One region of the Paenibacillus sp. Marseille-P2973 genome, then DNA from elsewhere that is predicted to be linked to it. Evidence: riboswitches for the same ligand, from Rfam matches in the RefSeq annotation. Region 1 holds a riboswitch; the other holds the start of a gene.
What was found. A riboswitch is a leader RNA that binds a small molecule or an ion and turns the genes downstream of it on or off. The one in region 1 is predicted to bind cyclic di-AMP.
Positions count from the first base shown of each region.

Region 2: it holds a riboswitch for cyclic di-AMP, as region 1 does, so the genes downstream of both, KB559_RS19255 (hypothetical protein) here and KB559_RS22660 (3D domain-containing protein) in region 1, are expected to answer to the same signal.

Region 1 is NZ_JAGQEH010000019.1:13,117-16,236, reverse strand. It holds gene rnmV (ribonuclease M5) at 1-48, opposite strand, end outside; gene KB559_RS22660 (3D domain-containing protein) at 181-1,317, opposite strand; cyclic di-AMP (ydaO/yuaA leader) riboswitch at 1,579-1,787, opposite strand; gene KB559_RS22650 (TatD family hydrolase) at 2,003-2,773, opposite strand; gene KB559_RS22645 (HD domain-containing protein) at 2,798-3,120, opposite strand, start outside.
Region 2 is NZ_JAGQEH010000011.1:77,664-80,783, reverse strand. It holds gene kdpA (potassium-transporting ATPase subunit KdpA) at 1-1,287, opposite strand, end outside; gene KB559_RS25605 (potassium-transporting ATPase subunit F) at 1,314-1,391, opposite strand; gene KB559_RS19255 (hypothetical protein) at 1,418-1,831, opposite strand; cyclic di-AMP (ydaO/yuaA leader) riboswitch at 2,002-2,175, opposite strand; cyclic di-AMP (ydaO/yuaA leader) riboswitch at 2,293-2,531, opposite strand; gene KB559_RS19250 (Ig-like domain-containing protein) at 2,811-3,120, shown strand, end outside.

The sequences.
Region 1 (3,120 bases):
CGCCACGGTATCGTCGCGGCCTTCCACCACAATGACCTCCTTAATCATGTTGCCCCATACCTTTCCGCAATAAAATGGTTGTATTACAACAAAAAGAAGAGGAATTCATCCTCTTCTTATCCGTGTCTTATTCATCATCCTAATAGTATATCATTCCCTGAGCAAAGTAAACGCGCCCGGTTAGTTCAACTCCGGCTTGGTCGGACCGATTACATACACCGTCCGGCCCTTTTTCCGTCCGAAGTTTTTCGCGGATTTCAGGGAGTCGTAATAAACGTCCATCTTGTTGCCTTTGATGGCACCGCCGGTATCTTCGGCCTTACGGAAGCCGATGCCTTCGATATAAACCCACCAGCCCAAAGGAACGACGCTCTTATCGACCGCGATCGTTCTTCCTTCCGTGACTCGGGTACCGGAAGCCGTCTTCGTACCGATCCCGTCTTCTTCGGCGGAATAAGCGGTCAAAGTTACGTTCTTAAGTACTTTTTTATATTTAAACGAGACGCCGCCTTTCGTCGTAAGCCCGCTGATATTCACCGCGTTCGAAGTGCGGGAAATGCTGGCGGACGCAACGGCTGTCGGTTTCTTCGTGCCTACGGCGACTACCTTCGGCGAAGCTGCTTTTTCAACTTCTTTGCCGAGCCATTGCTTTGACACGAATTTTCCGTCCTCATATACCTTTTCGATGTTGTGGACGACTACACCTTCGCTTCCCGGGGCCACTACTTTAGTTTTCCCTTTAAGCAAAGTATTGTCCGATGTTTTCACGACGGTAAAAGGTACGCTTTCTTTGGTCTGTACCTTATGTTTGGTGACACGGACGATTTTAATATCTAAATTCGCCGACACCTTACTGGTCAAAGCCGGAGTGATTTTATCCTCCTGCCCCATAGTAACGCCGAGCTCTTCAATCGTTTCCTGCACACTGTCCTTGGTTGTAAAATGCACTTTGCTCGTGCCGTCCACACTCACGTTTACCGGAACCGCGCGTACAATGACAATCCGGTTGCCATCTTGGATGGAGCTAGCGAGCGGCCGCGATACCGCGTCCTCGGGACCCAACACAATGGACTGTTCTTCCAGTACTTGATTGACCAGCGAATGACGGGTTTCGATTTTTTGACTTTGCCCGTCAACAACCAAGTAAATCTTTTTATTGTTCTGGCTGTAAGACCAAATCAGGATGATGAGTACTACCGCGATGGCCAACAATCCGATAACCGAAATTTGACGTAAATGTTCTTGTTTCCACCGCATTGCGTAAGACATGCTGGATGAGCGCGATTCATGGGATTCCTTTTTGCGGAAAAAGCCCATTTCTTCCGTCCTCCTTACATAGTCCCGCCGTCTAGGTCGATTCATGATACATATGACGTGACTACAATTCATTTTTACGAAATGCACTTTGAATGAGCTGCACTTCGCATCCTGCCCCAGTCTGCCCGGCACCGTCACCTCCTGTTTAACACAGTATGATGACCCTATTACTTTTATTCAAAAACAAAAGAAGCCCAAAGAAAGAGTAAGAGGCTCTCTTTCGTGGCTTCCGAATGTCTTGGTGTAATAGGATGCACGAGTTTGCCCTCTCAATGTACGCTTACGAGGTTAGCTGTCGGGTTAGGACGCGAGAGTGCCGCCCTTCCTCAGTTCATTCGCTCATGGCGCAATGACCTTGAATTCACCCCAATGACCCAAAAAGAAATCAATTACGATCTGGCCGGGCCTTCCCGGCGTGTCGTACTTGGTTCCCCCGTTCCCCACAAGTGGAGATTAAGCGAGACTGGTTCATGGAACCATGTAACCGGAATCGCCAACTGCAAATGAGCGACCCCAAATCGATTACTGAAAAGATTCTATCCTGTTTCGATGCATGTTGTAAAGGACGAATCAACAACGTTTATTTTAATAAATGGTTAAAAAAATGTAATAATCTCTTGCTAATTAGTTAAAAAGCATTAATCTTTCGCGATTGCTTCTTTTTTCACCGCTTTTGCTCCCGATTTCACCGAATTCCAAATCGTTCCAGCGCATTTCGGGTGGTAATTTCGGCGATTTCTTCGAGAGATACCCCTTTTAACTCGGCAGCAGCCTCGGCGACCAAACGGACGTGTCCGGACTCATTCCTTTTCCCACGAAAAGGGTGTGGTGTTAAATAAGGGGAATCCGTTTCGATCAACAATCGGTCCATTGGAGTCTTCGCCAACACCTCTTTAGGCTGCTTTGCATTTTTAAACGTGATCGGTCCGCCAAACGACAAATGGAATCCCAAATCCAGACACATTTTGGCAATTTCCCAGCTTCCCGAATAGGAATGCATGACGCCGCCGATCTCGTTCGCCTTCTCTTCCCGCAGAATGCGGACGACATCTTCATGGGCTTCCCGGTTATGGATACAAATCGGCATTTTCAACTCGCGGGCGAGGCGAATTTGCTTCCGAAAAACCTCATGCTGCACGTCTTTTGGCGAGGTATCCCAGTAATAATCGAGTCCGATTTCGCCGATCGCCACAACCTTCTCATGTTTGCAGAGTTCTGCAATCCAGTCCAAATCCTCTTCCTTCATCGTAATCGCATCCTGCGGGTGCCAGCCGACCGCCGCATAAATGAATTCATACGACTCCGCCAGCTTCATCGTAGTCGGAATGGTCTCGCGGTTAAAACCGATATTAATCATCCGCGTTACCCCTTGTTCCAAAGCGCGATGAATCGCTTCCTCACGGTCGCCGTCGAATTGCGGCGCATCCATATGCGTGTGCGTATCAAATAACTCCATGCTGTTACCTCCTTAGGTGTATTCTTATGTGGTTTGCTTAAATATTTCGTGAATATGCTCCGGAAGCCGTTCGATAACCGGCGCAATTTTATTATCGGGATAGTACAAATGATATTTCCCCCGGTGCAGTCCGCTTATGGAACGCACAATGTCCGAAACCTCGGAGATTTCCCGGATCTGCTCCTGCCGGTCCAATAGAAGGATGTGCTTGTCCCTAAATTCCCCGTCCGGACGAAACACATCATAAGGCAGATCGGTCGGAAAATCAATTTCCAGATCGTAATCCGGATTGAGCCCCACGTCCTTGAATGCGACGCGGATGTCGTCGATCATTTCCAGATCTAACG
Region 2 (3,120 bases), on a different contig from region 1:
AAGAATGATAAACGGATGCGCCAAAATCGCGATGGCGATCAGCTTCATTTCCTTGGCCTCGATTTTGCGGCCCAGAAATTCCGGCGTCCGGCCGACCATCAGCCCGCAAATAAACACTCCTAGAATGGCGTACATCATCATGTTCATAAGGCCGACGCCTTTTCCGCCGAATACGACGTTCAGCATCATTTGTACCAGCGGAACCATCCCGCCGAGCGGCGTCAGAGTATCATGCATATTGTTGACGCTCCCTGTCGTAGCGGCCGTCGTTACAGTGGTAAACAGCGTGGATCCGGCGATCCCGAAGCGAACTTCCTTCCCTTCCATGCTTCCTTGCGCAGCGTCGATACCCAGTGCGTTGATTGCCGGGTTACCCGCTTTTTCCGAGAAATAGACGGTGGATAAAAAGACGAGAAATAGAATCATCATGGCGGAGAAAATGACCCAGCCTTGTTTCTTATTCTTGGCGAACAACCCGAATGTGTATGGCAACGCGGCACCAATCATCCACATCGACCACATTTCCACGGCGTTACTCAAACCGTTCGGATTCTCAAACGGATGTGCGGAGTTTACTCCGAAAAATCCCCCGCCGTTCGTCCCCAAATGCTTGATCGACTCGAGCGAGGCGACGGGCCCCATCGAAATTCGCTGTAACGCGCCATCCAGCGTATGAACCGTCAAGGTCGGATCCAACGTCTGTGGAACCTGCAGTGCCACGAGAATTAGGGTAACGAGCAAAGCTGCCGGTAGAAATACCCGGACATGGGCTTTTGTAAAATCTTCAAAGAAGTTTCCGAGCGTTTGCCCTCTCTGCGTCAAACCGCGGATAAATGATATTGCTACGCACAGACCGCTGGCGGCCGAAGTAAACATCATCATCGTAATGACGGCCATTTGTGAGAAATAGGATAGAGCAGACTCCCCGCTATAATGCTGTAGGTTCGTATTGGTCATAAAGCTGATGACCGTATTGAATGAAAGCGACGATTCCATGTTTCCCATCCCATTAGGATTCAAAGGAAGAAACTGCTGAATCCGCAGAACCAAATAGCTTACTCCCACCAGAACGGCGTTCGTCACAATCATGCTAAAGGCGTATTTTTTCCAGCTCATGCCTTCACGGCGTTTGAAACCGACCAGCTTATAGATCAGTCTTTCGAAACCTCCGAATATGTTGTCGGTACGGTTCGATTCCCCGGAAAACACATGGTATAAATAAGTGCCCAGCGGTTTCACCAGTACAATGATGACGCCGATCACAACTAACATTTGCACTAAATCCATTGGGATCCCCCTCAAAAGTAGGCTTTTTAAAATTTCTCAGGATGAATCAAGGCATAGATCAAATAAAGAAATACGAACAGGACGACCAACCCGATCCCTATCATGGCGTATCCCCCTCCTTTAATTCCTGTTAATCCCCGGTTTCCGGAATGCCGTTTGCTAAAAATCCGACCTCGCAGGAACCGGAATGAATCACATAAGTCGCTCCAAGGCCCTTGTAAATCATTCTCGGATGCCGCTCCGGCGTAATCACGATTATTGGACTCGATGTCCATTGACGGCATAACTGCAAATATCGACATGTTAAAGTTAGCGTAGTTTCAAAAATAAAGACCCTCCCGATCCGAAATTCGGGAATCCTCCAAGTTTTCTCATCCTCCGTCTTCACCCGGATCACTTGAACCGTCCCCAATTTACGAGCCCGTTTCTCCTCAGTTTTGTTGTTCACGAGAACCGCAACATTCCGCCGCTTAGACAACAGCAGCCGTACAAAATTCAGCCCTGCCTGATTTGGCGCAGCAATGAGGATACAATCTTCCTCCACCTTTGTTTCCTCCCTCAGATAATAGCAAGACCTAAAGCCCCTCCTGGTGAGGTAGACTTTACTAGTAAGCTCATTCCAGTACTTTGCACAGCAAAAAAGCCGCAGGAAAGGAAGGAACCTTTCCGCAGCTTCTGGCATGGTGTTCATAACCATGGTGGGCTTATGGCGGTTGCCTCTCCCAATTACGCTTACGAGGTTAGCTGTCGGATTCGGGCGCGAGAGTCGCCCTACGCTGGAAATTAAGGATATTTCCGGCGATTCACCCCATGAAACGTTCCGATCCCAGATCGGCGTTTCGTTGGTTCCCCCGCTTCTGCGTTCGCAGAATTCAGCGAAAAAGACATTATTATTCATTTCGATTTTTCATAACAATTTCAGTCAATTTTTCAGTTTAGGCAATAAAAAACCACAGAGGCACCTTGGCGCTCTGTGGCCTACTCATACGGCTGACAGTTCACCCATCCTCTCTTCATCCACGCTTACGAAGTTAGCTGTCGGATTCGGGCGGTGAGAGTCGCCCTACCCGAACGGAATCCATGGTTTCCGTCCGGGATTCACCCCTGTCCGTTTGCGGTCTTTAACTCTCACATTAAAGACCGCAAACGAACGAAACGGCTTCTTGGCCTTGGAGCCAAGATAGATGCGCCGCAATTTGGTTCCCCCGTTTTCCCGTTTCCGGGAAATTCAGCGATCGACAAATGGTATGATATTTGTTTCATGGATTGAATCATAACTCCGGCGCCGAATCCAGTAAAGTCAGGCAACCGTCTAAAAACAGTTTGCAATTGCCAAATATATGAAACGGGAGCGTTTTCATAATGGTTAAACTCTCTCATTTACGTCATATCTCTTTAATGCTTCATTTTTCATTCCATTATATTAAAGGTCATTAAACGGTTATTGCCCTAAGAAAAATACTACGGCTACAATACAATTGTAAACGTTTACAATTATTCCGGATAGAAAGCGAGGGGTATTCATGCCGATTCGTCAACAAAAGAAAGCCTTATTGAATCAAGTTGTAGGTTCATTGATTTTCAAAGGGTTGACTGCTTCTCTATTCCTTTGCTTCTCTTTTATCCTCGTGGCTCAGATCCCCTACGCTCACGCCGAATCCATGCTGACCATCGATTCTCCGGCGGAAGGTGATCAGGTACCTCCGGGATGGCTGCGGGTTACGGGAGGGTATACCGAAACTTATGACATCAAATTGATTATTAATGGAACCGAACAGCTTAACTCCGTAAGAGAGGACTTAAATGGACCCGAAAGCGGCACTTGGTATGCGG